2 regions of the Exiguobacterium sp. R-39 genome follow, and region 1 is predicted to be linked to the other one. Evidence: riboswitches for the same ligand, from Rfam matches in the RefSeq annotation. Region 1 holds a riboswitch; the other holds the start of a gene.

Evidence for each region. Region 1 has a riboswitch for S-adenosylmethionine ahead of ACP26N_RS13500 (methionine ABC transporter ATP-binding protein). Riboswitches for the same ligand answer to the same signal wherever they lie in the genome.
Region 2: another riboswitch for S-adenosylmethionine. It lies ahead of metK (methionine adenosyltransferase); the one in region 1 lies ahead of ACP26N_RS13500 (methionine ABC transporter ATP-binding protein).

Annotation. Positions count from the first base shown of each region.
Region 1 covers NZ_CP187965.1:2,565,755-2,582,062, reverse strand. Annotated here, with positions in the region: gene ACP26N_RS13520 (hypothetical protein) at 20-376, opposite strand; gene ACP26N_RS13515 (CAP domain-containing protein) at 735-1,613, shown strand; gene ACP26N_RS13510 (MetQ/NlpA family ABC transporter substrate-binding protein) at 1,899-2,714, opposite strand; gene ACP26N_RS13505 (methionine ABC transporter permease) at 2,749-3,414, opposite strand; gene ACP26N_RS13500 (methionine ABC transporter ATP-binding protein) at 3,404-4,417, opposite strand; SAM riboswitch class I at 4,501-4,604, opposite strand; gene ACP26N_RS13495 (aminotransferase class I/II-fold pyridoxal phosphate-dependent enzyme) at 4,667-5,854, opposite strand; gene ACP26N_RS13490 (alpha-glucosidase) at 6,018-7,628, shown strand; gene ACP26N_RS13485 (MBL fold metallo-hydrolase) at 7,730-8,458, opposite strand; gene ACP26N_RS13480 (SMP-30/gluconolactonase/LRE family protein) at 8,561-9,364, opposite strand; gene ACP26N_RS13475 (YceI family protein) at 9,401-9,925, opposite strand; gene ACP26N_RS13470 (metal-sensitive transcriptional regulator) at 10,074-10,337, opposite strand; gene ACP26N_RS13465 (RNA polymerase sigma factor) at 10,567-11,112, shown strand; gene ACP26N_RS13460 (anti-sigma factor) at 11,112-11,870, shown strand; gene ACP26N_RS13455 (putative bifunctional diguanylate cyclase/phosphodiesterase) at 12,067-14,109, shown strand; gene ACP26N_RS13450 (iron-sulfur cluster biosynthesis family protein) at 14,365-14,712, opposite strand; gene ACP26N_RS13445 (TspO/MBR family protein) at 14,764-15,492, opposite strand; gene ACP26N_RS13440 (DegV family protein) at 15,552-16,308, opposite strand, start outside.
Region 2 covers NZ_CP187965.1:2,328,370-2,344,677, forward strand. Annotated here, with positions in the region: gene ACP26N_RS12235 (class I SAM-dependent methyltransferase) at 112-702, shown strand; gene ACP26N_RS12240 (serine aminopeptidase domain-containing protein) at 754-1,458, opposite strand; gene ACP26N_RS12245 (GNAT family N-acetyltransferase) at 1,542-2,027, opposite strand; gene metK (methionine adenosyltransferase) at 2,165-3,373, opposite strand; SAM riboswitch class I at 3,501-3,627, opposite strand; gene pckA (phosphoenolpyruvate carboxykinase (ATP)) at 3,860-5,428, shown strand; gene ACP26N_RS12260 (EAL and HDOD domain-containing protein) at 5,486-6,739, opposite strand; gene ACP26N_RS12265 (alpha/beta hydrolase family protein) at 6,907-7,650, opposite strand; gene ytkD (RNA deprotection pyrophosphohydrolase) at 7,622-8,095, opposite strand; gene ACP26N_RS12275 (glucose-6-phosphate isomerase) at 8,227-9,576, opposite strand; gene ACP26N_RS12280 (iron-containing alcohol dehydrogenase) at 9,689-10,855, opposite strand; gene yugI (S1 domain-containing post-transcriptional regulator GSP13) at 10,981-11,373, opposite strand; gene ACP26N_RS12290 (ribonucleotide-diphosphate reductase subunit beta) at 11,752-12,795, opposite strand; gene ACP26N_RS12295 (flavodoxin domain-containing protein) at 12,764-13,252, opposite strand; gene ACP26N_RS12300 (ribonucleoside-diphosphate reductase subunit alpha) at 13,271-15,496, opposite strand; gene ACP26N_RS12305 (DUF1871 family protein) at 15,814-16,047, shown strand; gene ACP26N_RS12310 (NifU N-terminal domain-containing protein) at 16,061-16,300, shown strand.

The DNA of each region.
Region 1 (16,308 bases):
TGTATTAAAAAAAGCGGACTTAATTGTCCGCTTTTTTGTGTATTCGGATAAAGAGTGAGAAAAAGGACAGCAGACTGATCGAGAAGGTAAGTAATAACGCGAGGTGTAACGGGACGACCCGGAACATGTACGTAAAATGAATGATGATCAATAACAGAATGATGGCAAGACCGGGAAGAAACTGTTTGCGTAACAGATGACCGACACCAGGAACGAGAAGTTCGAAGCCGAACCGTTGACTGATGTGGACTTCTTCATGGGCATTCGCGAGACTGAACGAGACGGTCAACAACACTAAAATCAGCCATCCGGAAAACAGATACTGCTGAATCGGTAAAAACGTAATCGATTCATAGATAAAATAAAGTAGAATCATGGCATACTCCTTTGGAAGTGAATATTATATGGAATTTCCTTATTTTTTCCTTACGAGTTCTAATGATAGCGAGGGTTTTCAGGAACGGCAACAACATTTAAAGGGAATAAAAATAAAAGAATGTTCACACATTTTAACAACAGGGAAAGAATAGTTTATTTTATGTATGATAATGGTGTGAGAATGCCATAAATAAAGACGTCAGACCTCTTTTGCACAAAAAATCTGAGATGTGTCAAAACTGTGAAGCGGAACAGGGAATCGTGTGATTTCACTTGAAACGACAGCTTAGACTGTTCGAACGGACGCATTTCTTTTAAAATTAGGGTAATGGAACACATGAGGAGGCGAAAGGTACATGAAAAAGTGGTTAGTCCTCGGAGTAGCAGCGGTCGCTTTCTTCAGTTATGAAAATACCCCGATGGAACAAGCAGAAGCGGATTACCCGAAAAGCGGCGGAACGCTGATTGATCGATATACAAGTGAATACCCGGGTTATGACTGGGAAGTCAGGCGGACAGCAACAGAGGAGTTCGTGGCGTTGACGAAAGACGGAAAGGATTACGGAAAGTACCGTTCGAAAAACGGTGTGACGACGCAAGGGGCCGTCTTAAATAAAGACACGGAAACGACCCTTGCGAAAAAAGGCTGGAAAGCCGTCAAGTCGTACCGGAAAGGCAATACGAATTATTTGTTGAACCTCGATCATGCCGCCGTCTATGAAAAAAAGGACCGGTATGTGACCTACTTCTTTGATCAGCACGACGGCAACAAAGTGAAAGCGACACTCGCGATACCGAAAGAGGTCGAAGCGAAGAAAAGTGGATTTTATGGCAAGGCATCCAGTGCATTGCGGACAACGGACGAGAAGTTGATGTTGCGTCTGATGAACTGGGACCGGGCCGATTATAAACTCGGAGCGCTGACGCCGTACAGTACTTTAAAACCGGTCACGCGGGCACACAGTGAGAACATGGCAAAAAATAATTTCTTTTCCCATACTGATCCGGAAGGACGCGATCCGTTTGACCGGATGAAAGAGAACGGGATCCGCTTCTCGGCAGCCGGAGAAAACTTATCGATGGGCTATCCGAATGTCTTTGCGGCACACTGGGGTTTGATGAACTCGAAAGGGCACCGGGACAACATCATGAACAAGACCTTCAAACAGGCGGATACCGGTGTTGCGTTCCGTGACAATTCACCGTACTTTACGATTAATTTCCGGACACCCTGAAGCAACATTTAAAACGAAAGTGTACGTATCACCCCGATTTTGCGAAAGCAGAATTGGGGTTCTTTTGTGTGGATCAATCTGTAGATGGATGACGCACCATCTAGATTTGAATCCTATCTTGAAAAATGAGAGCAGGCTTTTGATTGACGAAGCCTTGTCTTCTCCAAGAGTCATCATTCAATGGAAAACCCCTGAAACCGTTCCACCTCCTTTTTGTAAGGGGAGGCAGCTGTTTCAGGGGTTTTATATCATCTTTAGATGAACTAAGAGACAAAAAGAGTTATGTCAGTTTGTCCACTCGGGTTTACTGAAGCCTTTAAAAGACTTTTCGATGACAGCGTTAAAGTCATCTGATTTGACGACAGCCGTCAAGTCTTTCGCAAGTTGTTTATCTTCATTAGAAGTTTTGATGGCGACCAGGTTACGGTACTGCTCATCCATTTTTTCGAGTGCCAGTGCATCGAGTAAATCAAATTTCGCAGCTAACGCGAAGTTTCCCGGAACGGCAGAGATATCAACACTGTCAATGGCACGTGGTAATTGAGCGGCCTCGAGGGGCTTGATGACAAGTTTCTTCGGATTCTTGACGATATCTTTTTCCGAGACCGTCAACGGATCCGCGTCGGCTTTGAGTTCAATCCAACCTTGTTCAGCCAACAGATTCAGTGCCCGGGCCTGGTTCGTCGGATCATTTGGTGTCGCGACTTCTGCTCCCGTCTTGACGTCATCAAGCGACTTGTAGGATTTGCTGTATAAACCCATCGGCGCCGTTGGGACAGTAATCAGTCCTTTAAGGTCGAGGTTCTTTTCCTTCGCAAATGTCTTCAGGTAGATCGAGTGTTGGAACAAGTTGGCGTCGATGTCGCCACTGCCAAGTGCGATGTTCGGTTGAATATAATCCCCGAACTCGACGATTTCGACGTCGTAGCCTTTCTTTTCAAGCCCGGGTTGGATCGCTTCTTTGACCATGTCGCTGTAAGGTCCGCTCGTTGCCCCGATCTTGATCGATTTGTTGTCTTCTTTGGCGCTGCTGTCGCCGCAACCGGCAAGAATACCGGCTCCGAGTAGTCCTGTTGCTAAAAAGGCATAACGTTTTTTCATATTCATTCTCTCCCTTACGATTCTCTATTTTTGGTTAACGCTTATCAGCACGACGGGCCAGAACATTGCCGAGCCCTTGAATACTTTGAACAATGATAACGAGGACGACGATCGTCACAATCATGACGACATTGTCGTACCGGTAATAGCCGAAGCGGATGGCCAGGTCACCGACGCCGCCACCACCGACGATACCGGCCATGGCGGAAAATCCGATCAGACTGATGGTCGTCAAAGTGACGGCTTGAATGATGCCGGGAAGGGCTTCCGGTAAGAGTGCACTGATGATGATCCGAAACGGTGTCGCACCACAGGCTTCTGCTGCTTCGATTAATCCCGGTGGAATCTCACGGAGCGATGTCTCGACCAGTCGGGCGAGAAACGGAATGGCGGCGACACTCAGGCTGACGGAAGCAGCAGTCGGTCCAATTGTATTATCGAGTAACAGTTGTGTCAGCGGAATCAACGCGACGAGCAGGATGATGAACGGTAACGAACGGACGATATTAACGAAAAAGTCCAAGATGCTGCGAACGACGACGTTTTGGAAAAATAGTCCCCGGTCCGTGATGAACAGTAAGATCCCGAGTGGAATCCCGATGATGAGGGCGAAGCCGAGTGAGATTCCGACCATCAAAGCCGTTTCCGCTAACGCTTTCGCAAGATCCGGTAACATGGTTTCAATCCGTTCAAGCCACATCCTGGATCACCTCAAGCGTGTGAAGTTGTTCTTCGAGCCACGTCAAGGAGCGGTTCACGTGAAGGGTCGGACCGGTCAAACTGACAATCAGCACTCCGAAAGCGACGTTCTGGATATAGTCGACCTTACCGTGGAGGATGCTGACGGAAATATCAAACTGTTTAATTGCTTCCGATAACGTACTTTCACCGGTCTTTTCACCTGTGAATTGCAGGCGGATAATTTTTCCCGGTGTCGTTCGCAAGATCCGTTCCGGTAACTCGATCTGGAGTGCCGTATCGACATAATGTTTCGTGACATCATGTGCCGGCTGACTGAACAGGTCGTATGTACGGGCGACTTCAACGACTTCACCTTGCGCCATGACGGCAACCCGGTGACAGATCTGTTTGACGACATCGATTTCATGGGTAATGAGAATGATCGTCAGGCCAAGCCGTTCATTCAAGTCTTTCAGCAGTTCGAGAATTTGCAGCGTCGTGACCGGATCAAGAGCGGACGTCGCTTCGTCACATAACAGGACACTCGGATTATTCGCAAGGGCGCGGGCAATCCCGACCCGTTGCTTTTGACCGCCGCTGAGCTGACTCGGGAAATTCGTCTCGAAGCCTTCGAGTCCGACCAGGGAGACGAGCTCTTTGATCCGTTGCGGGAAGTCAGTCCGTTTGACGCCGGCAGCCTTTAAGGCGAAGGCGATATTATCGGCGACGTTCCGGGATTGAATCAATTGGAAGTGTTGAAAGATCATCCCGATGTTCAAACGCAGTTCACGTAAGCTGCCTTTGGAGAGGCCGGACAGATTAGTGCCCGATACTTTAACTGTTCCTTGTGTCGGTGTCTCCAGTCCGTTGATCAGACGGAGCAGGGTGCTTTTTCCGGCACCGGATTCACCGATGATGCCAAAGATTTCACCTTGCTGAATCGTTAAATTGACGTCACGTAAGGCAAAAATGGGTGTCCGGTCACGAACGAACCGTTTAGTGATCCCTTTAAATTCAATCATCTGTCGTTTCCTCCCTATACAAAAAAATCGCCTTTTTCCAGTTAAGAGCAACCAGAAAAAAGCGACGAAGTGTAAGATTTCGTAACTTATCTCTCAGAATGAAACATTCTGTAGGATGTGGCACCGTTCCTTAAAGGTGGTTGCCGGACGTCGTTGGGCCTAATCCCTCGGTCGCTCTCGATAAGTAGATATGCTGTTGGGACTTACTGTAACGGAAATCATTCCCATTTGTCAAACGTTTTTTCAGAATTATTCCGCAACGGTCTGGCGAAACAGATTCAATTGACCAATCCGTTCAGCTGCTTCGACGAGTCGTTCGGCGTCAGCAATCAGGCTGATCCGGACGTAACCTTCCCCGTATTCGCCGAAGAAATGTCCCGGTGTAACGGCGACATGCGCTTCGTCGAGCAGGTGATCGGTAAAGCTTTGGGACGTGTAGCCGGACGGGACCGGCAACCAGACGAAGAACGAACCGCCCGGGATCGGTCCGTCCCAACTGATTTCCTGTAACTTGCCGAACAAGGCATCACGCCGCGCTTCATACAGAGCGCTCAGTTCGCGGACACACGTCTGATCGCTTGAAAGAGCGACGGTTGCTGCCTGTTGAATCGGTGTGAAAGCACTGACGTATAAGTGTTCCTGGTACGTCTCGATACTTGCGATGACGGACGGATTCCCGATGGCGAAGGCGATTCGGAAACCGGACATGTTAAAACGTTTCGATAATGAAAACAGTTCGATTCCGACGTCTTTTGCGCCTTCCGTCTGGAGGAAACTGCGGGTCGGACCGTCGAAGCTGATTCCGCCGTAGGCGAGGTCGTGGACGACGCAAATGTCGTTCGCATCAGCGAAGGAAACCGTTTGCTCGAAGGCTTCCGCTGTTGCCGTCGCCCCGGTCGGATTGCTCGGGTAGTTGAGGAACAACATCCGGGCCCGTTCGACATCTGTCGTATCAAGTAACGTGTAGTCAGGTAAAAAAGCATTTTCCGCAAGGAGCGGCAATGTGATCGGGTAAGCTCCGGCAAGGGCGGCGCCGGATAAGTAATCCGGGTATCCGGGATCAGGAACAATGACACCTTCACCGGGATTGACGATCGTTTGCGGTAAAGCGACGATACCGGCTTTGCTGCCGAGCAAAATGGCGACTTCAGAGGCCGGATCGATGTTTACGCCAAACTCTGACTGATAAAAATCCGCGACAGCCTGTTTGAGGAAATCGTGTCCGCGAAATGGCGGGTACTGGAGGTTTGAAGCGTCATTGATTGCTTCTTTCAAGGCATCCAGAATATGTACGGGTGTCGTCTGATCCGGTGTTCCCTGACCAAGCGTGATGACGTCATGACCAGCAGCCTTGACGGCACCGATCCGCTGGGCGAGCTCGGCGAAGACCGGAGCGGGTAACCGATCAATCGCAATCGATGGGGAGAAATGTTTCATCTGTCTTCCTCCTTGTTGGGTATTGTCGTCAAGGATAACGAATTTTCAGAAAAAAGAAAAGAGTTTTTTAATAATTGCTGATAATTGGGAAAAAGAACCGATGGCTTTCGTGTTTTTGATACACTGAACTAGAATACGATTGAATCACAAAGGAGATGATGGGATGAATCGGGCCTGGTGGAAAGAAGCCGTTGTCTATCAAGTGTATTGGCGCAGTTTTAAAGATTCGAACGGAGACGGGATGGGCGATTTACGCGGAGTAATTGAAAAACTCGATTACATCGCTTCCCTTGGTGTCGATGTCATCTGGTTAAATCCCTGTTATACATCACCGGATGTCGATAACGGATACGACATTTCGGATTATTACTCGATTATGCCGAAGGCGGGAACGATGTCGGATCTGGAAGAACTGATTGCGTCCGCCCATGAACGGGGACTGAAACTGATTCTTGATTTGGTCGTCAATCATACGAGTGATCAACACACGTGGTTTAAAGAATCCCGCAGCAGTCGGACAAACGAGAAAGCCGATTGGTACATTTGGCGGGACGGGGTCAAAGGAACACCGCCGAACAATTGGCGGTCGTATTTTGCGCCGAGCCCTTGGACGTGGGATGAGACACGCCAGCAGTATTACTTCCATTCCTTTGCATCGGAGCAACCGGACTTGAACTGGGAACATCCTGCAGTCCGGCAGGCTGTGTATACGATGATGCGGTGGTGGGCCGAGAAAGGAATCGACGGCTTCAGGATGGATGTCATCAACCTGATCAAGAAACGGGCGACGTATGATGATGTCGCAGATCCTCTGAATTTATCCTACTTAGGGAACCAGCCGGGCATTCATGAATTCTTGCAGGAGATGCACCAGGAAGTACTGGCGGGAACCGATCTCTTTACCGTCGGTGAGATTCCGTTCGTCGGCCCGGAAGACGGGTTACTGTATGTCGGTGAGGAACGGAATGAGTTGCGGACGCTGTTTCACTTCGAAGTCGCGGATGACATGGAGACGATGGATTTACCGCGCTTCAAACAAATCCAGAAGCGCTGGTACGAAGCGCTTTATCCGAGCGGAGTCGCGTCACAGTTTTTGAATAACCATGACCACACCCGTCAGGTGACCCGGTTCGGAAGCGAACGGTATCGTGTCGAAAGTGCCAAGCTACTGGGCTTGATGCTGCACACGTTACCGGGCATCCCGTACATTTATCAGGGTGAAGAAATCGGCATGACCGGCATTCGTTTTTCTGATCCCGAGTCTTATCAGGACGTCGCATTTCGGAATCAATACGCCGAACGGATTGCCGCCGGCGAATCACCCGGAACCGTCCTGTCCTCGATGCAGTTGCGGGCGCGAGATAATTCACGGACACCGATGCAGTGGAATACCGGCAAAGCAGCCGGATTCACCGCAGCGACGCCATGGATGACGGTCAATCCGAACTACCGTGACATCAACGTCGAAACAGCGGAACAGGATCCGCATTCCGTGCTGGTGTTTTACCGGCAACTGATTGATTTACGGAAGACTCATCCGGTCATGGTTTACGGAGGTTATCGTGATCTGGCGATTCAGGATCCATACCTGTATGTCTATGAACGGGTCCTGGGCGGAGTGGTTTGGCGGATCGTCTTGAACGTCCATGATGAACCGGTGACGACGACGTTTGGTTTACCGGAAGAACAGTTGATTCTGACGAATTATGAGACCGCGGACATCAATCGATTGGCACCGTACGAAGCCCGATTGTACCAATATGAGATGCCTTAACTGGCGGCGACGGTCAACAGAAAAAATCCGGACATCTTCTACTCTTCATTTCTAAATGAGGAGCAGGAAATGTCCGGATTTTTTTGAACCAGCTGATTTTTTTACGTATAGCCGTTGCGCTTTTTCGAGGATAAGAGCTGTTCGAACCGGTCGACTGCCTGGCGCATATCGAAGCTTGGTGCGACGACGAGCGGTCCGTGACCGACTGCCAGGACGTCCGGTGTCAATTCCGTCAACTGATGTGCCGATTGGAGGGCGACTTCCTTATCCCAGGTCGCAAGTGACGGGAAGGGGAACTGCCAACGCGTGTCCCCCGAAACCGCCAGACCACCCTGAGTTTGGAAAGCGTCACCGGCAATCAACGTCCGACTGCCTTCATGCCACAGGGAGATGGAACCCGGTGTGTGTCCCGGAGAAGCAATGACACTTAAACTGCCGATCTGTTGACCGCTTTCGAGCAACCGGTCCGGACGGGTTTTGATGTTTTTTGGAATGCCGCCTTTCAGCGGTGTCGTCTCGCCTTCGCGCAACGACTCATCCCCGCTGAGGAGAGCCGCATCCCGGTAACTGATCGAGACTTCGGCAAGCGGGAAAGCACTTGCTAAAAAATCAAGGGATCCGACGTGATCGGCATGCGCATGAGTCAGGATGATGGACTGTAACGGTTTGTCAAACGACTTGATGACGGAATAAATCGCTTTGGCATTCAGTGAAATCCCCGTATCAATCAGGGTGAGGCTGTCCGCTTCTTCAAATAAGTAACAGTTGACCGGGAAGAAGGACGGCGTTGTTTGCAGTTGATGAAGTCGTTCGATCGTCGAAATATGCATCCGATTACACTCCCTCGTCATAATATACACTTCTGTTTTAGTATCGCCTGTTTTAGTACAGACGTCTACAAAAAAACTCCCTCTCGTGAGGGAGCAAATGTGTTAATACGTCACTTCGAAAACGGCTCCGGCATGTTCGGAATCGTCCCCGTCTGCTGCTGTCGTGACCAGTAGACGGTCTTCGTACAGAATCGGACAAGTCGGGTTCGAAACCGGGAAATCAATCTGGGCGAGTTTTTCACCGGTTTCAAGATTCCAGCGTGTTAAGCATGATCCGGCATAATGGGCGATGAAGACATGACCTTCCGTGTCTTTGGTCATACCATCCGGGAAACCGTCTTCGTCCTCTAAGTCGATGGCCACCCGGCGGTTTGTCAACGGTTGATCCGCAGCATAGTCGAAGGCATAGACTTTTTTCGTCGGCGTATCGATGTGATAGAGTGTCTTACCGTCCTCGGACCAAACGAGTCCGTTCGAGTTCGTTAAGTTTTCGAGGAGGACATCGACGGAACCGTCATGACGCAGACGATAGAGGGAAGCGGTCTCGCCGTCCTCTTCATTGATACTTCCGGCCACATACTGACCCGATGGATCAAGTTTCCCGTCATTCATCCGGTCGGAGTCAGGAAGCGTCAATTGGGTTTCCAGTGAGAGGTGTCCTTCCTTTAAATCAAACGTTCCGAAACCATGTGCCGACGTGACACGAAGGAAATCCGGCGCATCCGTCAAAGCGATCGATGTGATGGCACTTGGTACTTGGTACGGTTTTAAAGCCTCTGTCGTTAAGTCATATGAAAAAAGAAGCTTGCCCGGAATATCGACGAAATAAAATCGTTTGGTTTTAGCGTCATACACCGGTGATTCCCCGGTCTTACATGCAACATCAATAAAAAGTGAAACTGTCATCTGATTTCCCCCTACGTCTACTATGATCTCTACTAATTACCCGTGAATGAACTCGAGGTGCAATTGGAACTTCACATCACTGCCGACCAGAACACCTCCGGCTTCGAGCGCGACGTTCCAGGTGAGATTGTAGTCTTCCCGTTTGATCTTCCCGTCGACTTCAAAACCGGAACGTGTATTACCCCAAGGATCAACACCGCTGCCTTCATACTCGACCTTAAACGTTTCTGTCCGCGTAACATCCTTAATCGTCAAATCACCGGTCACTTCATATTCGTCACCGGAGTGTTTTTTAAACGAAGTCACACGGTAAGTAATGTTCGGATACTGCTCGACATCGAAGAAATCAGCTGATTTCAAATGTGTATCGCGGTCCGCACTGCGTGTGTCTATCGTAGCGACCGGAATCGTTACGACAGCAGAAGCGTTTTCCAAATCATGTGCTTCTCCACTGACATCGAAGGTAAAGTCACGAAACTCTCCTTTAACCTTTGAAATCATCATGTGTTTGACTGAGAATGTGATGGAGCTGTGGTCCTGATCGAGTTGATACGTAGCCATATTCGGTTCCTCCTCATGTTCAAGTCACTTTTCGTCATGCCTTTTATTGTTCCTTTTTATCTCGATTCCAAAACATACAGCGGAAACAAAAATAAGTCTTGCACCGCATCCAAGCAGAGCAAGACTATCAACGATTCCAAGGAATCGATTAGCGGCTTTTTACCAGCAAGTTAACGGCTTCCTTAACCAATTCCTCCGTCTGTCCTTCGCCGGATTGTTCGGCTTCTTTGACACACTCGATCAGATTGGAGCTGACGACGACACCAATCGTCCGGTCAATGGCGGAGCGGGCAGCCGACAGTTGCGTGATGACATCACGGCAATCCTGTCCTTCTTCCATCATTCGCAAAATACCGCGAAGTTGTCCTTCGATCCGGCTGACCCGGTTCTTCATTTTACGATCGTAATCCATTCATTTTCCTCCATTCTAAGATGCAATCCGTCTGTTCGATACCTTTATGCTATGCCCATCACGGTATTGCTGTCAATCTAACCGCTTTTTTCAGCTATATTTTTTAGCGGAATAGGGAATATGGATGTGGTGGACAAAAAAATGAAATAAAGTGAAAAAACTAAAACGATTTTGCGTCAGCTTGCGTATACTATATGATAAGGCTGACTGATCACCAAGGAGGAGAAGGATGCATACTCAATCCGATGAATCGCTTTATCATCAGATGCGCAGTGGAGATGAACAAGCTCTCGAAGTACTGTATGACAAGTATGAAAGACTGTTGTTCTCATTCGCTCATCGCTTTACGAACAATGATCGTTTATCAGAAGAAGTCATCCAGGAAGTCTGGATGAAGATTTGGAACGGACGGGTCGATTTTAATACCGATAAAGGAAAGTTCTCCTCTTGGATATTAACGATTACCCGCAATGCAGCGCTCGACTGTCTGAGACGCGAGAAACGCCAACCGACGATTGAAGTCGAGGAGCGGGACGGCGGATATGATGAACCGGTCGAACGGACGGTCATGCAGCGGGAAACGGCGACGGAAGTCCGCGATGCCGTCAATGAACTGAAACCCGATCAACAAGAGTTAATTGAACTCGTTTATTTTAAAGGCCTGACACAACAACAAATTTCAGATCAGCTTAATTTACCGCTTGGAACGGTGAAAACCAGAATAAGGAGTGCTATCCAGGCACTCCGGAAATTACTAGACGGGAGGGAACGTTGATGGAAGAACGTTGTCATGATTTAATCGATTACTTCAACGGAACATTATCAGCTGCCGATCGCGACGCGTTCGAGGCACACTTGGCGACTTGTGATGACTGCAAACAGGCGCTCCAAGAGATGCAAGACTTGATGCTGCCCATCGCGGAATCACTTCCGGAACGACCGATACCAACCGGCATGAAGTCAAGAATTCTCGGTGAAGTCCTTGGATCGACGAAACAAGGACAAAAACCGGTGCAAGCAGCAGTTGAAAAACCGGCTGTAGAGGAGACGCACTTGTCTGACCTCGACGCAGTACGATCGAAGAAAGAGAAAAAACGGTCTGTGCCGCTCGGATGGTTGATGAGTATCGCAGCCGCCTTGATCCTGTCACTTGGTGCCAACGCCTACTTCTTGTCGCAAGACGAGTCTTCTCCGGCGGAAGAGTTTGCGATGGACGAAGTCAAAGGAATGGGCAACTTTGAAAGTACGGCCTCAATTAAGGGGTCAAGCATGATTTTTACAAAAGATGATCAGGAATTCATGCTTGTCCAACTGAAAGATTTACCGCCGCTGAAGAAGGGTGAGTTGTATCAACTTTGGACGATTCAAGGTGATACGCCTCGTGCGAACGGGGTCATCGAACAGGACGGGGAAGCGGCAGCTGTCTTCCCGATCAAAGGAGACGGAACAATTGATGCGGTCGCCATCACAGTCGAACCTGAACCGGATTTAGAAAAACCGACCGGCGAAGTCGTGGCTTCCGTCGCGTTATAACAATCAGTGAATGAGAGATAACAGTAAGGGGATGCGATATCAACAGCATCCCTTTTTTTGTTCGTTTTTCGAGTATATCCGCCTCTTTTAGAAAAAAGCACACGCATTCTAATGAAATTTCTTCAGAAGACTGAAAAAATACCGGTAAGCAGACGATACTAATAGGAATGTCAGTCAAAAAAGAGAGGCACTTATCATGAATGAATGGATCACCTTAACGAAACATTACGAAGAGACACTGGTCATCCTATCGGTCATCGTGGCCATTGTCGGATCCTATGCCTCACTTGAATTAAATCGCCGGTTGGCAAAAGCCGTATCTTTAAAGAAAAGAGCATTGTTCGTCTCTTCCTTGACGATGGGATTATCCATTTGGGGTATGCACTTCGTTGGCATGGGGGCATTTGAGTTGGCGGTACCGGTCAAATACGACTGGGTGCTGATGTTCCTGTCAATCGTCCCCGCCGTGACGGCTGCCTGGATTGCCTTTTATCTCTTATATTATTCGGAGCTGACACGGAAAAAAGTCATCATTGCCGGAACGTTAATGGGGATGGGAATCGCCATGATGCATTATCTTGGTATGGTTGCGATGCAGTTCGATGGGGATGTCCGCTATGATGCGGCGTTATTCACGTTATCGATTGTGATTGCCATCACGGTCGCTTATGTCGCCCTCCTGTTGCTGTATATGACACGGCATGTCGATAAAAAACGAATTTTGATTCCCGTTGCCATCTTAATGGGGTTTGGTATTTCAACGATGCACTATGTCGGAATGCTCGGGACGACGTTTTGTGTTCCCGGTGCTTCGGGAGTGGACGTCTCAGCCAGCCCCGTCACATCAAATATCTTAAGCGACGTGGCAGTTCCGGTCTTTTTAATCGTTCTGTTGATCGTCGGACTGTATATTCATCTTGAACGGCGGGCCTTACAGATGATGGCGTATACGGATCATTTGACCGGATTGCACAATCGCCGTTGGCTGGATCATCATATGTCAAAAGTCGACGGACAATACAGCCGGACGAAAAAGCGGATGACGATGGCGTTGCTCGATCTGGACGGGTACAAATGGATCAATGATACATTCGGCTTTGATCAGGGAGACATCGTCATTCGGCAATTCTCGGACCGGATCAAAGCGTTACTTCAAGAAGATGAAGCTTGTATCCGTTACAATGGAACCCAATTTTTCCTGATTCAAAACATCCATCCCGATCTGCTCGAAGAGGCCTTCACGGATGTCCTGGAAGCAATCCGGCAACCGATTTTTCTCGACGGGCAGGAGATTCATTTGACTGCGACCATCGGCATCATCGTTCCGAATATTACGGATACACTGGAAATGCGGATTGGTCAGATGGAAAGCGCCCTGCGTGCAGGGAAAAATGAAGGACGGGACCGTTTTGTCATCTACGATGAACTGCTCCATTCGGATCGCCGGGAACAACAAATCGTCGGTTCCCTCCGTCGGGCCATGACGGACTTTAAAGAGTTTAATCTCGTCTATCAACCGAAAATTGCGCTGGCAACAGGCAAGGTCGAGCAGGCAGAAGTCCTGATTCGCTGGAATCATCCGAAATTCGGTTTCATTTCACCGGCGGAATTCATTCCACTCGCTGAAAAGTACAGTCTGATCCATCGGCTGACCCAGTGGGTACTGCAGGAAACTGTCAAGCAAATGGAAGTCTGGCGGGAAGAGGATCACTTCATCCGTCAAGTCTCCGTCAACCTGTCAGCGATGCATTTCCGGTCGGAATCGCATAATCTGATGATCAAGGAAATCGTTCATCATTCGTTGAAGAACGGCGGAGAATTGCAACTTCAACTGGAAATTACGGAGACATCCGTCATGGAAAATCTGGAGCGGGCCTTATTGATGCTCGGAGAATTAAAGCAATTGAGTTTGACGATTGCGCTCGATGACTTCGGGACAGGACTGTCCTCGCTGACGCATTTAAAGCATTTACCGATCGATATCTTGAAGATTGATAAATCATTCATTGATGAAGTACCGCATGATGAGCGGGGAACGGCGATTACCGAAATGATCATCCAGTTGGCGAAGAGTCTTGGGATTGAAGTGGTGGCGGAAGGCGTCGAGACGCTTGAGCAGCATGAATTCCTGAAACGACTCGGATGTGACTATGGGCAGGGCTATTATTACAGCCGTCCGGTCAAGGTCAAGGATCTCGACCAGCAGACGATTGAACGAACTGTCCTGGATGTGGGCTGACAGCACATCCGTTCAATCCAATCCGTGTCTTTTTACGTATACTGGATAAGCACACGAGGAATATGTGTGCGATCATGGGGGACGCAATGGCTTCGTGAACGAATTCCGGGCAGGAATTTGTTCGACTTGTGCAAGATGCAGACAGAATCGCCGTACATTTCGATGGTTGCTCAGCTCTCTACTCAATCCAGTACCTGTCTGTCCATCACACTACAAAGGCAGCTTTCCACAAGGGAAGCTGCCTTTTTTGTCGTCTTACCGGTTGGCTGTCAACTGGCAGCCGGTCTGATCGGTAACGAGGACGTTCGTATTGAAGTATTGACCATCACTTTTTAGAATCAATGATTTTTTCTCGGGATTGTAATCAAGCGTCATTTCCTGATCGAGAAAATGGCTCGACCACCGTTTAACGAGGACCGGTCCGACGTTTGAATCAATCGTCATATCTTCGTCCGCCGCCCCTTCGACGAGCCGGATGCTGAAGATGCCGGAGTTCCCGCAACCGCATCCTTCCGTATCATAATAAAGATGCAGTTGACCGGGAGTATCCCCGCGTAACTGGTCGATGCGTGCCAGAGCCGTTTCTGTAAATGTGATATGCATGACATTCACTCCTTTGACTTCATTATACGCCGAACCGGGCAGAAAATAACGTTAGTTGCTCACGCGCATTTGCCGGCGCATCCGGACGAGCAGGAAGACATATCCGGCAAGCAGGACGACGACACTTCCGAGAACAACTGTATCAACAAGCCCGTTATCCGACTGGAAGTTGATTGCAATGTAAGCCCAGACGAAGACGAGCGGATAAATCGGATCGCGGTTAAAGAACATGAACAACAAGGCGAGAACTACACCAACACCAAGCATGATCATCGTCCAACCGGCATCGCCGATTCCAAGCCATGAGTTGATGTTTTCGGTATCGATGGTCAAGAAGATATTGGCAATCGTCGCAACCGATACCCAACCGAGGTAAAGCGAGAACGGCAATTTAAAGCGTAAGGCTTTTGTCTCGCGGTCGATTTTTGAGTAAATCACGATCAGTGAAACGAGAAGACCGACGATGACGACGACCGACAGCGGGAATAACTTGTATGAGAACGTAACAATCCAACCGGCATTGAACAGACAACTGATCAAGAACCACGGTCCGATTTTTTTTGCGATATCATGTTCCTTGAATTTCGGAATCGTCTGCATGATCAACCAGACGAGCAAAACAAGATAGATAAGTCCCCAAATTGAGAAAGCATAACCTGCGGGTTTGAAATAGGTCATGATCGTGTCCGAAATCCGTCCTGTCTTTCCACCGTCAAGCGCATTGACAGCGATCGTAAAAACAAAACCAAGCCAGTTGAGCCAAATCCATTTGTTTTTCAATACAAAAACCTCCTTTAATCTCTAAAGGAGGTTTACCCGGATATTTGACTCTTTAGACATCAGCGTCGGCTCGTCGGATTTAAGAACGACATGCCGATGGCCGGATTACCGGTATGTGAACCGAGAACAGGCGTTAAGTTATCGATGCGAACTGTGACATCGAACCGCTTTTCGAGATTCGTTTTCCACTCGAACGCCAAATCGTAGGCAGTTGCATGGAATAATGAAACATCAGTGACCGTTCCGCTCTCAAGCATTTCAACGAGATGGTCATAAATCTTCCCATGCGCTTTCTTGAACGTTCGAACCGTCTGATACGGTACGATTTTCCCTTCTTCGAAATGAAACAGAGGCCGCAATTGAAGTAAGTTACCGACAAACGCCTTCGTCGAGGAAATGCGTCCGCCTGCCTGCAGCTGATCGAGGTTCGCGACCGTGAACTCGATATGATGATCGAAGCGGCGCTCTAAAATATACTGCTCGATCTCTGTGACTGCCATTCCATCTGCTGCGAGTTGCATCGCTTCCGCAAGCAATTGGCCCGCCGGATAGATGCCGCAACGGGAATCGATGGCAATCAACCGGAATCCGGCAATTTCAGCCCCTTGAACAGAAGCGTTATACGTCCCGCTCAGCTCGCTTGAAAGATGGATCGCAAAGCCGATATCATACTGCTCTTTTAACCGTTCATAGTGTTCCGTGAACGTACCGATCGACGGTTGGCTGGTCGTGACCTTATGTTTCGCATCGATCCATTGATAGACGGTCTCGGCCTCGACATCGACGCCGTCCGTAAAACTTTCACCATCCTTCATG
Region 2 (16,308 bases), 240 kb from region 1:
AACTTCGATTTAAACGAACAATCGGAAAAATGATACAATTAACTAAAGGGTCGATTTTGCGGGTACTTAGAAAAAAATAGAGCATATCAATCAAAAAGAGGAGTTTTTGCCATGTCACTTGCACGTGTGTTACCTTATGCCAAAGAATTGTTGGAATCAGTCATCCATGAAGGGGATTGCGTCGTCGATATGACTGCGGGGAACGGTCATGATACGCATTTCCTTGCTGAACAGGTCGGACCGGGCGGACGGGTCATCGCTTTTGATGTCCAGGAGCAGGCAATCGAAGAAACGACCCGTCGGTTGCAGGCGGCTCACGTCTTCGATTGGGTCGATTTGTATCACGAAAGTCATATCCATGTCGGCGCTCGGTTATTTGCTGAACAACGTCCGATTCGTGCCGGAGTCTTTAATCTTGGTTACTTACCGGGAAGCGATAAATCCGTCACGACGACAGGAGAAGAAACGCTAGAGGCACTCCGGGCCCTTCTTCCGGTCCTCGTCCCCGGTGGTCTGGTTGTCCTCGTGATTTATCACGGTCACTTGGAAGGACGCCGCGAACGTGATGCAGTGCTGGAGCATGTTTCATCCCTCCCCCAGCAGGATTATGCCGTCTTGCAGTACCGTTTCTTGAATCAGCAAAATAATCCGCCGTTCATCGTTGCGATTGAAAAAAAATTAAAAAAACAAATACTCGATTAAACAACAGAGGAGTGCCGTCGTATGCGACGGCACCCCTCTTTTTAAAACATATTAATCTTCCACTAATTTCAGGAACAGCAACAACTTTTCAGCAAACCGTGTGTTCAAGCGTTCGAAACTGAAGTGCGGGAACCCGTGCAGACGTTGCAGATAAATCTGGTCCCCACCCATTTTCCGGCATACCTCAAGCGTCAACTTGACGTCAGCAAACTGATCGTCCGGCGCATAAAAACAAGCGAGTTGGACCCGCGGCAGTTTCTTACGTTCTTCATCATGGATGACAATTTCTTCTTCAATCTCACGATATTCAGCGTACGTCAGTTCACCGAGACGAGCAGCATCCTCATTATTTTGTCCGAACGGTAATGTCCCAAGCGGAGCATCCGGACGGAACCGGTCGAAGGCACTCGCGAAGACTTGTTTGACGCCTCCCAATTGCTTGGAATTGTGCCAATCAAATAACGGCGAGATAAACGTCAGGCTCGCCATCGGCAACTCATATTCTTGAAGCAGTCGGTTGACGACAAGCGCTCCCATACTGCAGGCAATGATATGAATCGGTAATTTCCGCTTACCGGCTTCGCGTAGTGCTTCTTTTAATAACTGTTGATGTTCTTCAAACGATACACGACGGGGTGCGTCGACCAAGAGGACCTCATATTCGTGCTCTAAGACACGAATCAGTGCTTCACTTGGCCGGGCACGTAATTGGAGTGGATATACAAGAACGATCACTCCGGTTGGTTGTTCTACCACAAACTCACCTCTTCATTCGATATCTGTTTAGTATGCAACAAATCCGACTTCAGCCAAACCGCCTTAAGTCGGATTCCGTTTCTTTAATATATACGTTGTAGTCGCGTCACAGGTTCCACCTGTCCGAAGACTTCCTCTGTCGTCTCGCTGATTTCCTTAAATCCGTATGAAGTCAAAAAGTGACGGGCTTTATAGTTTCGGGATTCAACATACACTTCAATCGGAGACGCCCCTTGCAATTCCAGTTCGCGGATCAGCCGGCGTCCGATTCCGTTTTGCTGGTATTTCGGCAAGACATACAGCCGGACGATTTCCCACGTTCCATCCACATCGATGGCGTGGATAAAACCGACGATTTCCCCGTCGATCAGTCCGACATTGAAGTATTCTCCACGTGCTTCTTCCGCTGTCCGGATTGCTCGGACCACTTCTTCCTGCGGGTACGCTTCTTGTACGAAATGGGCTTTCGAACGCTCTGAATAGATTTCCTCATATGTGTCCATCCAGGACGTGAGCGCAATATCATGAATGCGTGCTGCATCAGCCGGAACTGCTTCGCGTATCTCCATACCGAAATCCCCCTTTTCCTTTTACAGGCTCATGTTCTTTTACCCTTTTCTAGAAATTTCAGTCGTTTCCCTGCAAAGTTCCGGAGAAACAAAAAAAGTTCAGAAACACCCTTAAAAGGGAGTTTCTGAACTCAGGATTATGCGAAACGTTTTGCCTGCTCTTCAAGAGTAGCGGCTTTATCTGTTTGCTCCCATGGTAATTCGATGTCTGTACGACCGAAGTGACCATAAGCTGCTGTCTGACGATAAATCGGACGGCGGAGATCAAGCATCTTGATGATCCCTGCAGGACGGAGATCAAAGTTTTCTGCGATTAATTCAACGAGTTGCGCTTCAGGAAGTTTTCCTGTACCGAACGTATCGACTGCGATTGAAACCGGGTGCGCCACACCGATTGCGTAAGCAAGTTGAACTTCTGCTTTGTCCGCAAGACCAGATGCAACCAGGTTTTTCGCGACATAACGTGCTGCGTAAGCAGCTGAACGGTCGACTTTCGTTGGATCTTTACCAGAGAACGCTCCACCGCCGTGACGTGCATATCCGCCATACGTATCAACGATGATTTTACGACCTGTCAACCCTGCATCTCCTTGTGGTCCGCCGATGACGAAACGACCAGTCGGGTTGATGAAGAATTTTGTGTCTGCATCGATGTACTCTGCCGGGATGACCGGTGCGATGACATGTTCTTTCAGATCAGCTTGAATTTGCTCAAGCGTCACTTCTTCTGCATGTTGTGTCGAGATGACGATTGTATCGACGCGAACAGGTTCATTGTTCTCGTTGTATTCAACCGTAACTTGCGTTTTACCATCCGGACGGAGGTAATCGAGTTGCCCCGTTTTGCGGACCTCTGCCAAACGACGAGCCAGTTTGTGTGAAAGCGAGATTGGAAGTGGCATGAGTTCCGGTGTTTCTTTCGTTGCATAACCGAACATCAGACCTTGGTCTCCTGCTCCGATCGCATCGATTTCTTCATCGGACATGTTTCCTTCGCGTGCTTCAAGCGCTTGGTCCACACCGAGAGCGATGTCTGCTGACTGCTCATCGATTGATGTCAATACAGCACAAGTGTCTGCATCGAAACCGTATTTAGCGCGTGTATAGCCGATTTCACGAATAGTTTCACGAACGACTTTCGGGATATCCACGTAAGTTGATGTCGTGATTTCTCCAGCTACTAATACGAGTCCTGTCGTGACAGAAGTTTCTGCCGCAACACGTGCGTTTGGATCGGCTGCAAGAATTGCATCCAAAATTGAATCCGAAATCTGGTCACAGATTTTATCCGGGTGACCTTCAGTTACTGATTCCGACGTAAATAGTCGGCGATTAAGGTTTGTCATGTTTGACCCTCCCAAAAAAGAATTTGACGGTGTACTCATTTCCCCTAGTTGAGTGGGACGGTAAAATGAAAAAAACCTTTCCATGTCCAAAAATGGTCAGGGAAAGGTTGTGCGTTCTTCCTTTACCCTCTTATCGTTCGAAGTGTTTACTTCGCTTCAGGAGAGCACCTTTTCCTACATTAATGATGAAATTAATATAAGACGGTTGCCGGGTTTCTTCGGGCCTTGTTCCCTCCACCTGCTCAGAATAAGAGTATCCGTTACGAATTACATGATATAAACTTGTGCTCACTCTGTCAAGCAACGTTTTAATTTCTAGTCGAAAAATTTCGGAAGAGATGTTAAACTGTTAATGCTGAAAGCGTTTCCAGATAAATAGAAATCAGCGCAGGAAAATGATTGCCCTGTCATTAGTATGTCATATATAATAAATGTGTCATACTAATAGTAGAGCTAAAACCAACGTAGGGGAAAGGTGGGGTCAGGATGCCGATGACGGTCCTGAATATCGAAGAGCTACTCAAGAAGGAGCATGTGTTCAAACAACTGTCAGTTGCTGAACTAGTCGAACATGCGATTCGCAACAAAGAAGGAGTTCTTGCAGAAAATGGTGCTTTGTCTGTAGAAACGGGGAAATTTACAGGTCGTTCACCGAAAGACAAGTTCATCGTCCGTGATCAATCGTGTGAGATGCATATCGATTGGGGTCATGTCAATCAACCAATGGAATCGGACAAATTCGAGCAACTGTTACAAAAAGTTCTTCGTTATATGAACGAAGCAGATCAACTTTACTACACAGAAGCTGCTGCTGGTGCCGATACGCATTTCACCCTTCCAGTGCGCGTCGTAACCGAATATGCTTGGCATAATTTGTTTGCGAAACAGCTATTCTTACGCGAATATCCTACGGTTGCGGCCTTTGAACCATTTACGGTCGTCTACGCACCACATTTTAAAGCGGATCCGGCGGTCGACGGGACAAACTCGGAGACATTCATCGCGATGTCTTTCGAACACCGTATTGTCTTGATCGGTGGTACAGAGTACGCCGGAGAAATTAAAAAATCAATTTTCTCGGTCATGAACTATCTCTTACCACAACAAGAAGTGTTGTCGATGCACTGTTCCGCCAACGTTGGACACGAAGGGGATGTCGCGTTATTCTTCGGACTATCCGGGACTGGTAAGACCACACTGTCTGCAGATGAGAGCCGTCAATTGATCGGCGACGATGAACACGGTTGGTCCCATGACGGTGTCTTCAACATCGAAGGTGGCTGCTATGCGAAAACGGTCAACTTGTCACGCGAAAAAGAACCACAAATCTTTGACGCCATCCGCTTCGGAACCGTTCTTGAAAACGTCGTCCTCGACGACACCCGGATTCCGGATTATGATGATACCTCACTGACGGAAAATACGCGTGCGGCTTACCCGATCACAGCAATCGAGAATATCGCCATCCCGTCACGCGCCGGTCATCCGAAAACGATTGTCTTCCTGACAGCAGATGCTTACGGTGTACTGCCTCCGATCAGTAAACTGACAAAAGAACAAGCGATGTATCACTTCTTGTCAGGTTATACATCTAAACTTGCCGGCACAGAGCGTGGTGTCACGGAACCGGAAGCAACGTTTTCGACCTGCTTCGGTTCCCCGTTCCTGCCGTTGATTCCAGAAAAATATGCGACGATGCTCGGGGAACTGATTGATCGCCACGGCGTCACCGTTTATCTCGTCAACACCGGTTGGACCGGTGGGGCTTATGGTACCGGCAGCCGGATGAAACTTTCGTATACACGGACGATGGTCAATGCAGCCGTCAACGGCCTGCTCGCAGACATCCCGACAGAAGAACATCCGATTTTCGGTCTGCATATGCCGATTGAAGTACCCGGTGTTCCGACTGATTTACTCAATCCGGTCAAGGTATGGGCGGATTCATCTGTTTACGAACAACAAGCGACTGCACTCGCGCAAAAGTTCACGCAGAACTTTGCACGTTTCGAAAGTGCGACGGATGCCATCAAAGCAGCCGGTCCCCGCGTTTAAAAATGATTGATGATACTAAAAAGGTTGAGCTCCTTAACGGATGCTCAACCTTTTATGTTAGACGATTGAATCTGTCTTATCTTGTAAATGAAGCTCTTTTTGAGAAAGCCAAACTTGGCTTTCTTTTAATAATTCATAAGCGCGGCGCTTCGCAATCCCGAATCGATTGCTCAGCATCTCGAACCGTTCGAACTCTCCCCGGTCTGCGCTGATCGCAAGGAGCAGGCAATCCCGAAACGGATGATCATCACCTTGTAAGACGTTTTTCAAAGCCGGTTCAATCGGAAGCTGATCAATGATTTCATCAATATCGACTGAGAGTAATGCATCAATATGAGACAGTAATCCAATCATATAAGCGCTCTCTGCTTTCAAGGTCTTCGTTTCCGTCGCAAACAGTTCACACAGCTTTGCACAATGCAAAGATGAACGTAACAATTCATCCGACCACCTGTACGGACTTGCGAGTTTCATTTCACGCAAAACGATTAACGAAATCCAGCTCTTTAATTGCGAAAATCCAAGTAAGGAAATCGCTTGTCGGACGGAACTGACGGTGTTCCGAAGACCGATTCCCGGAGAATTGATTAATTGCAGTACTTGTACACTGATGTAAGGATTTCCTTCGATTTCATCGACGACGTCCTCATAATGATCGTCTGTATCCAACCACTTCAGCATCTTCAACAGGACAGGTACTTGCGGAGGAACCGCCTTCCCTTTCATCAGCATCGGTTTGGCATAAAAGTATCCTTGAAACCAGTCATATCCCATCTCAAGGCTTCGCGTATGATCTTCATGTGTTTCGACCCGTTCTGCCAAAAAGCGCATATGCGGATAATTCCGCTTTAAAATATGTAAGATTGCACTTTGTTCGCGTGGGTTGATGGCTTCGATATCAATTTTAATCAAATCAATCAGATCAAACAGCTCTGCCCCATGATGACGCAACAGATCGGTTACGAAATCATCCAGTGCCAATACGAAGCCTGCTTCTTTCCACTTCTGCAACGTCAGGAGCATAGCAGCATCAATGTGAACCGTCTCTAACACTTCAATCACGAATCGGGTCGGATCCAAGTGATCGATCAGCTCAGACTGTAACAGATCGCCTGTGAAATTAATGAATAATCGTTTCCCTTCTGCTACACGGTCTACTCCCAAATGAATCAGTGTATTCGTCAATACATCCATCGTTGCCAAGTCACCATCAAACACTGCAGGTGTTTCAACGGAACGATAGAGCAGTTCAAAAGCGTCAATCGAACCAAACCGGTCTACAATCGGTTGTCGCGCAAGTAAGATTTCCATCTCATATATCCCTTCTAAATCCGTTAATCTGGCTTATTTTATATGTTCTAGTATATCAAATATCGTTTTCCCTTAAAAAATCTCTTTTTTAAAACATATCAATGTTCCCATCATTTGGAGAAAAAAACATCTCAATGCGAGGCACTGAGATGTTTTCACGAATCCTTTTACTTGGATAACATCCAATCGATGACTTGTTTCGTCACAAGCATTTTTTGATGGATTGGAAATTGATGCGCATATTGATATACCAATAAACGGGTCTTTTCCGGATAGCGGGCTGCATAGTTCGTCGCATGCCGCAACCGAACGTTTTGATCGTACAATCCATGAATCAACAAGACGTCTCCTTGCGGCGGAAAATAGAGTGGTGACCGGACGCGATATGCCTCCAGCCGTTGCTCTGGAACGCCACCGGTAAATCGTCTGAGCATTTTTTGCATCGTCCGTTGTTCTTCATACGTCCAAATCAAATTCGTCACGCCGGCCCAGGAAACTGTCCGGGCGACTTCACGATGATGCGCCAGTAAAAGCGCCATCTGACCGCCGCGGGAAAAGCCAAATACCGATGTCCGCTCGACATATTGATCGAGCCAATCAAAAGCACTGATGGCGTCAAGGATATCCCGTTGTCCAAAATCTTCTTTTCCGGTCCCCCCTAAGTTACCGCGGTAAAAAGGAGCCATGACCAAATAACCGGCTTGCGCGAACTGCATTAAGCGGGTCGGTCGAACCATGCCGATATTACGTGTCCCACCACGTAAATACAAGAGACCTTGTCCGTTCGCCCGAACCGGTAAGATGATGTACGCCCCGACCCGTTCTCCGTCGGATGTTTCATAAAAGACCCGAAAGGTACGAAACGGTCCCTGGCGGGGGAGCTCAAACCAGTCGGCGTTCGGCGAGTACACGAAGAGTCTCCGGAAGGACACGGTCCTTCATCATGAAGCTGTATTGGCGGTTCGTATCTAAACGTTTCGGGATATCGTCTAGTAAATAGGCACCGTCCGTCTCATCGACAGCAAGATGCGGCACCAAGGATGCGATTTCGGCGAAGTAGATATTCTTGATGATCGTATCCCCCCGACCTTCAACCCGGTATTGTCCGATGTACTGGAGACGTTCGATATGTCCCCCTGTCTCTTCCATGACTTCCCGGTACGCTGCTTCCTCGGCCGTTTCCCCCGGTTCGACCTTTCCACCCGGAAATTCGTAGCCCCGTTGCTTATGATGTGTCAGTAACCATTTCCCTTCGTACACGGCAATGACCCAGACATGAAGCGGATGGACTGAAAACGGATGGTCCTCAAAACTCAGTTCAACCCGATTTTGATAATAATCTAAAAACGTAATCACGTGCGTGCACCTCATTTCTTCTTCTCTCTTCACTTTACCTGTTTCGAAAGCATTCTAAAAGTGAAAGTGCGTAGGAATTTGCCAGAATGACAAAAAAAGACATCCCTCTGAATCGAGAGATGTCCGGCTTCTTATTTCAAGCGAGCTTCAAGCTCTGCTTTTTCTGCTTCAAATCCAGGTTTACCAAGCAAGGCAAACATGTTTTTCTTGTACGCTTCCACACCCGGCTGATCGAATGGGTTGACACCAAGCAGGTATCCACTCATTGCACATGCCTTTTCAAAGAAGTAGAACAAGAATCCGAGATGATACGGTGTCATCTCCGGCAACTCAACTGTCAGGTTCGGAACTTGTCCATCTGTGTGGGCAAGCAACGTTCCTTCTGCTGCCTTGTCGTTGACGAATTGAATCGACTTGCCTTCAAGGAAGTTTAAGCCGTCCAAATCCTGTGCATCTTTTTCAATCGTCAAGGTATGACGCGCTTGTCCGACTTTGATGACCGTTTCGAACAAATCACGACGTCCTTCTTGAACGTATTGTCCCATCGAGTGAAGATCCGTTGAGAAGTCGACTGCTGCCGGGAAGATCCCTTTAAAGTCTTTTCCTTCTGACTCTCCGTACAACTGTTTCCACCACTCCGACACATAGTGTAAAGCAGGTTCATAGTTGACGAGCAACTCGATTGTTTTTCCTTTCGCATATAATGCGTTTCGAACGACCGCGTACTGGTACGCTTCGTTTTCCGCCAAGTTCTCATTTGAGAACTGAACTTGCGCATCACGCGCACCTGCCATCAAGTCTTCAATCGAAATGCCGGCAGCTGCAATCGGTAATAAACCAACCGGTGTCAAGACAGAGAAACGACCGCCAACGTCATCCGGAATCACAAACGTCTGGTATCCTTCCGAGTCAGCAAGTGTCTTCAGGGCACCACGTGCTTTATCCGTCGTCGCATAAATCCGGTCCTTCGCTCCGGCTTTACCGTACTTGTCTTCCATAAATGTTTTCAGGAGACGGAATGAAATCGCCGGTTCCGTCGTTGTCCCTGATTTTGAGATGATGTTGACCGAAACATCTTTTCCTTCAAGTACTTGGAACAAATCGTGTAAGTACGTCGAAGAAATGTTATGTCCGGCATAAATGATTTGCGGTGCTTTCCGCTCGTCTTTTGACAGTAAGTTGTGGAACGAATGACCGAGCATCTCAATTGCAGCACGTGCTCCGAGATACGATCCGCCGATCCCGACGACTAACAAGACATCTGAATCCGACTTGATTTTTTCAGCCGCCGCCTGAATTTTTTCAAATTCCGCTTTGTCATAGTTTGTCGGTAAATCGACCCATCCTAAGAAATCGCTGCCGGCACCTGTGCCGTTGTGGATTGCTCCGTGTAATGTTTTTACCATATCCGCCATATAGTCCACTTCATGTTGTCCTACGAATTGTAGGGCCTTCGAATAATCAAAACGTACCGTTGTCATTCACTCGTCCTCCTTATTCATTCGCAAACAAATGCGACCTTCCTTTTCATTAAAACGCAAGAAGGAAGGTCGTTCAAGTCTTTTGTGAAAAGATTAGCAAATGTTATGACGCTTACAAAGCAGCTGTTACGATTTGACGAACATCTTCGTTGCCAAGTGATTTGAAGTTACCAAAGTCTCCACGTGTCATCGCTGACTTCACGATTGAATCGACCGTTTCTTCTTTGATGTCATAATCCGCAAGGCGGTTTGGTGCACCAAGTGATGTCCAGAACGCACTGATTGCATCGATTGTAGCGTGTGCTGCTTCCATTTCTGATTTACCTGTCGTATCGACGTCAAAGACGTTCTCACCGAGCGTAACGAAACGGTGTGCGTTTGACTCATCAAGAACATGACGCATCCAGTTCGGGAAGAGAATCGCCAGACCGCCTGCATGCGGGATGTCGTGAACCGCTGAGACCGCGTGCTCAATGTTGTGTGACGCCCAGTCGCCGCGTGCGCCCATTTGAAGAACACCGTTGAGTGCCATCGTACCGGCAAACAGAATCGTACCGCGGAGTTCAACGTTTTCAAGATCGTTGACAAGTTTCGGTGCAGCTTCAACGACTGCTTTCATGACACCTTCCGTCATCCGCTCTTGAACCGGTGCATGCGCCGTGTGGAAATATTGCTCGAGGCAATGGCTCATCATGTCGACGATTCCGTAAATCGTTTGATCTTTCGGAACGCTGACAGTGTACTTTGGATCAAGGATTGAGAATGTCGGGAACGTCAACGGGCTGCCCCAACCGTATTTCTCTTGTGTCTTCCAGTTCGTGATAACAGAACCTGAGTTCATTTCTGAACCTGTCGCAGCGAGCGTCAAGACTGTTCCAAACGGGATCACTGTTTCTGGTGTCGCTTTACCGATGACGAGATCCCATGCTTCACCCTCGTAAGGGATACCTGCAGCGATCAATTTCGTGCAGTCGATGACAGAACCGCCACCAAGAGCGAGCAATGCGTCAACGCCAGCTTCACGTGCGATTTTAATACCGCGTTCTGCTGTCTCGATGCGTGGATTTGGTTCGACGCCGTCGCATTCGACGTATTCGATTCCTGCCGCATTGAGTTCGCGCGTGACGTCATCATAGACACCATTACGTTTGATACTGCCGCCGCCAAATACGAGCATGACTTTTTTAGCATCTAAAGCTTTCAATTCGTCTTTGATTTTGTTGACTTGACCGTCACCAAAAATAAGTTTCGTTGGATTACGATATTCGAAGTTTTCCATTGTGTGTTGCCCCCTTGATAAGTAATGAACACCTTACATTATCCACACATTCCCCTTTTGCATCTATTTTAATGCTTATAACGCAAAAAAAGAGAACCGACCGATGTCGATTCCCTTTCAAAATCTTATTTTTGGAAGTTTGATTTTTCAATCCATTCTTCCAATTTGCCTTTTAACACGTTGAAGCCAGGAGCTTCTTCTTGTTTGAAAGCAGGACCTGCATCGCGACGGCCGGTGTTTTTGCGTGGGCCTTTAGCGCGTGCTTCGCGTTTTGGAGCTTCCTGTGTTGCTTTGATCGAAAGCTTCATTTTTTTGTTAGCTTCGTCGATGTCGAGAACTTTAACAGTTACTTCATCGCCAACTTTTACGTAATCGTTGATGTCTTTTACGTAATCGTGTGAGATTTCTGAGATGTGGACGAGACCTTGTGTTTGCTCGTCAAGTGCTACGAAAGCACCGAAGTTTTGAATACCAGTTACTTTACCAGTAACGACTTGGTCTTTTTCAAAGTTTGCCATAGTTTATACACTCCCTAACTAAATTCATCAACTTATAATAACATACTTTTTACGGATGGTAAAAAATATTTTTCAAATTGTTTATTTTTTATTTTACCAGGGAACAAATTAGTAGCAAGACTTCAAGTATTCCCCCTGATTCTGCCGGACTTTTCGAGTCCGGCCCTTTTTTTGTTTCAACTTACTTTTTCACGCAAAAAGGACAGGTCCGGTCTGCTCGCTTTCCGCGGACAAGCCATCATGCCGCTTCAGATGCAATGCATCTTCCAGGGTCAGGATTGACTTGTATTTCCGCAGGAGTCGAGCATGACCTCACCTGTCCTAGCGTAAAGGAAATTTCACGGTGAAGCAATCAAAAAATAAAGATTCGGGAATGGCTTACAAATCGTCAAATCCGTTTGCATCCGTCACTTTCGCATATGACCGTGATTTTTGCTCGAAGAAATCGGATTTCGTCGCATTCATCGAGTCGTCGGAATACGCCCGGATCCATGGCATGACGTCTTCATCATGTCCTTCATACAGATCGTCGAGCCCGATGACACGGAGACGTTTGTTGGCGAGGTATTTGACATAGTCACGCATCTCGCTGACATCAAGTCCGTCCAAGTCACGTAACACGTATTCACTCCACTCGATTTCGAGATCAACAGCACGCTCGAATGTGGCATAGACGAACTTCGTGAATGAACCGTCGGCATCGATTTGCGGATGTTCTGTCAAGACGGCACGTAACAGCTGACTGATGAAGTACGAGTGTTGCAACTCGTCGCGTTGGATATAACTGATCATCGTCGACGTTCCGACCATTTTCTGATGGCGCGCCAGGTTATAAAAGAACGCAAATCCGGAGTAGAAGTTGATTCCTTCAAGAACGATTGAGGCGACGAGTGATTTCGCAAAGTTTTCCGGTGTCCGGTCGTTTTGGAAATCTTCATACAGATCCAGAATAAAAGCATTCCGCTTCATGACCATGTCATCATCTTTGGCGATGTCGAAGATCCGGTTTTGTTCTGACAACGGTACGAGACTCGACAGCACGTAGCTGTACGATTGGTTATGCACGACTTCCTGTTGGGCCACAATCGCGAGGATCGCATGAATCGAGGCGTCTGACGTAAACATTGCCGACTCCAGGATATAGCGGGTCTGGACAGAGTCAAGAATCGATAACAGACCGATGATCCTCTTAAACGCATCCTGTTCCCGCTCGCTCAATTGATTCCACTGTTGCATGTCTTTTGACATCGAAATTTCGTCCGGAATCCAGAAGTTCGATAACAGTTGTTTATAGATCGAATAAAACTGCGGATATGCGATGTCGTTCCAGTTGACGATCGAGCTTGTCTCGCCACCGATGATCGCTGTCGCACGATTCGGATGACGGGCATCAAGCAGTTTGATTTTTTGTAGTTGTTCCATGTTGTTCGGCTCCCTCTTGCTGTAATTGCAGTAGTGTTCGACGTGTCCACTCTTTGACCGCATGCGGTCGGTTGCGCGGCGATTGTTCGATTTTGAGTAATTCACCTGCGAGCGGAACCCCGAACTTCGCGAGATGATACGCCATCTCATCGACGGCGCGGCAATATTTGACGAACATCTTATCGCCCGTCCCGAAGACAGCCGCCTGCGGAATCGCGTGCGGACTTTCCCTTAAGACCAGCTTCAGACAATCCCGCATCTCATCCGGCAATTGTCCGTCTCCCCAGGTGTACGAACCAAAATAGACGATATCATAAGGGACCAGCTGATACGTCGTCACATCATCGGCAAAGATCATCGTCGGTTCGACCTGCATTTCGGAACATGCTTTTGCAATCAGTTCCGCAACCTCCTCTGTATTTCCGCTCATTGACGCATATACGATTGCTGCCTTCATGATATCGTCCTCCTTCTCTTATGATGAACACGACTCACATTCATCGATTTCGACGGTCGTCGAACGTGTGTAGTAAATCGTCTTCATCCCCAGCTGCCATGCCTCCATGTGCATCTCGAGTAACTCTTTTGCTTTGACACTGTTTTTGACGTAGAGATTAAAGCTGATTGCTTGGTCAATATGACGTTGGCGTGAGGCATTTTGACGGATGCTCCAAAGCTGATCAATCTCAAACGCTGATTTATAGAACCAGTTCGTTTCCGGTGTCAAATCGGGCACTGTGACTGGAATCTTGTAGTTTTTCTTCTCTTCCGCATAAACCTTCTTGTAAATCGGATCGATCGAAGCCGTACTTCCGGCGATGATTGCCGTCGACGAGTTCGGGGCGACTGCCATCAGATAGGCATTTCGCATACCGTGTTCTGTGATGTCGGCTTGCAGACGATCCCAGTTCAGTTCAGCCGTTGTTTTGTAGTGACGGCGGGCGATGTATTCCCCTGTCTGCCATTCCGATCCTTCAAAGAGACGGTAAGCGCCTTTTTCTTTCGCCAGTTGCATCGACGCATCAATCGTCAAGTAGGCAATTTTTTCGTAAAGACGATCGGCATACTGAACAGCCTCGACCGACTCCCAGCGGATGCCTTCGAGAGCGAGCAGATGATGCCAGCCGAATGTTCCGAGACCGACGGCGCGGTATTTTTGATTCGTAATCTGTGCTTGCGGCACGTCGATCGTATTTAAATCGATGACGTTATCAAGCATCCGCATTTGAATCGGAATCAACCGTTCCAATACATTTTCACGGACAGCACGCGCAAGCGCGATCGAAGATAAGTTACAAACAACGAAATCGCCCGGTGTTTTCGTGATGATGATTTTGCCGTCTTCCGTGTACTCTTCTGTGACAGTCGTCGGGCTCATGTTTTGCATGATTTCCGAACAGAGGTTAGACGAATAAATCATTCCCGCATGTTTGTTCGGGTTGGCACGGTTTACTGCATCACGGAAGAACATGTACGGTGTGCCTGTTTCGAGCTGCGAACGCATATAGCGTTTGACGAGATCAATCGCCGGTACTTTCGTCCGGCTCAGACGCGGTTCATTGACACACGCTGTATATTTCTCCGTGAAGCTGCCGCCTTGTTCCGTTTCGTCAAACGAATCTTCCAGGCTGAAGCCCATCACCGTCCGAATTTCGTGCGGGTCAAACAAGTACCAGTCGCCGCGTGCTTCGACCGTCCGCATGAAATGGTCCGGTAAGCTGACGCCTGTGAACAAGTCATGTGTCCGCAACCGTTCGTCCCCGTTGTTCAATTTCGCATCGAGGAACTCAAGAATATCTTTATGCCAAATATCGAGATAAACGGCGATTGAACCTTGGCGCATACCGAGCTGATCGACGCTGACCGCTGTGTTGTTCAACTGTTTCATCCACGGAATGACACCGCTTGAAACTCCTTTAAATCCTTTAATGTCTGACCCGCGTGAACGGATTTTCCCCATGTAGACACCGATTCCGCCGCCGCCTTTTGACAGTGTCGCAACATCGGTATTCGAATCATAGATACCCCGCAACGAATCATCGACTGTATCGATGAAGCATGATGACAGTTGTCCGTATGATTTACCGGCATTCGATAAAGTCGGTGTCGCAACAGTCATGTAGAGATTCGAAAGTGCCCAGTAAGACTCTTTGACGAGCTCGATCCGGCGGTCTTTTGGTTCTGTCTGCATGAGTGTCATCGCGATGATCATAAAACGTTCCTGCGGTAATTCGTATAATTTCTTGACGTGGTCGCGCGCTAAGTAACGGTCGGATAATGTCCGGAGTCCGATATACGTGAACAGATGATCACGTGACGGGTCAATCGATGCCGCAAGTTCCTCGACTTCTTCTTTCGAATACGTCTCCAGAAGGTGGGGTGTGAAAATACCAATCTCCGTTAATTTTTCAATCAAGTGATATAGCGAGCCGTACCGTTCGTCCGCTGCATAGCCGCGGTTTTCACTCGCTTCAAGATACAGCCGGTTCAAGTACGTTGCTGTCGCAACAAACGTCCAGTTCGGTTCTTCTGCCTTCAACATGTCAAGTGCATGCATGGTTAAGAGTTCATAGACTTGATCCGCCTGTAACGTCTTCCCTTCGAGTGCCCGAATCGCCCGTTCTGTGTAACGCTCGACGTCGAGCTCCGAGTATGATGCTGTAATCTGACGGATGACCGTATATACATCTTCTATTGTCATTGCACCTTGATAGATGCGTGCTGTATTCAGTGGAGATGCCACTATGAACCACTCCCATTCTCTAACTTTAAAATAGGTTCCGTTGCCGTAAAAAATGCGCTAAACTAAAAAAAGACGCCCTACATATAGAAAGTGTTATTCAATCTTCACTCTATATATAGACGTTCCAGGCATTTCTAAACCTATTTATCTACAAGATATAGGTTATCACTAAATGCCGGAAAAATAAGCCCTTGCATTGAAATTCAGGTCAAACAAATTTGAAAAGGCGGACTACCGCCTTTTGAGATATATTGAGATAAGGAGTTTTAGTGATTATGAGTTCAGAAGAACTTTTAAAAAAATATGATCCATTTCACCTAGGAGAAGGAAATTATCCGACGGAAATGTCTGCTATACTAAGCTTACTGACGGTTCATGATCAAATAAGCCCGCTTGCGGAAGCAATCGGGAGCGTTTTTGAAGAATCATTTGATGAACGACCGGATCAGCAGGAATTGATTTTACTCGCAACGAACTTACTTTTATGTGAAGCTTCGTGTGAACTTTGAAAGGAGACTGATTATGCAAGTTGACTACACGCCTAACCCGAACTCAGTAAAAATCACCCTCGACGGAGACCGTTTCGGTGCCAAGAGCACCAGCGTCAAAAAAGGGGATACACCGGAAGATGCTTTGCTCGCATCACTCATTACGATTGACGGCATCGATAATCTATTTGCATACGGTGATTTCGTCACCGTCACAAAAGAAGCTGACGCTGAATGGAATGACTTACTTCCGACAATCGAAGAAAAAATGTAAATATCTCA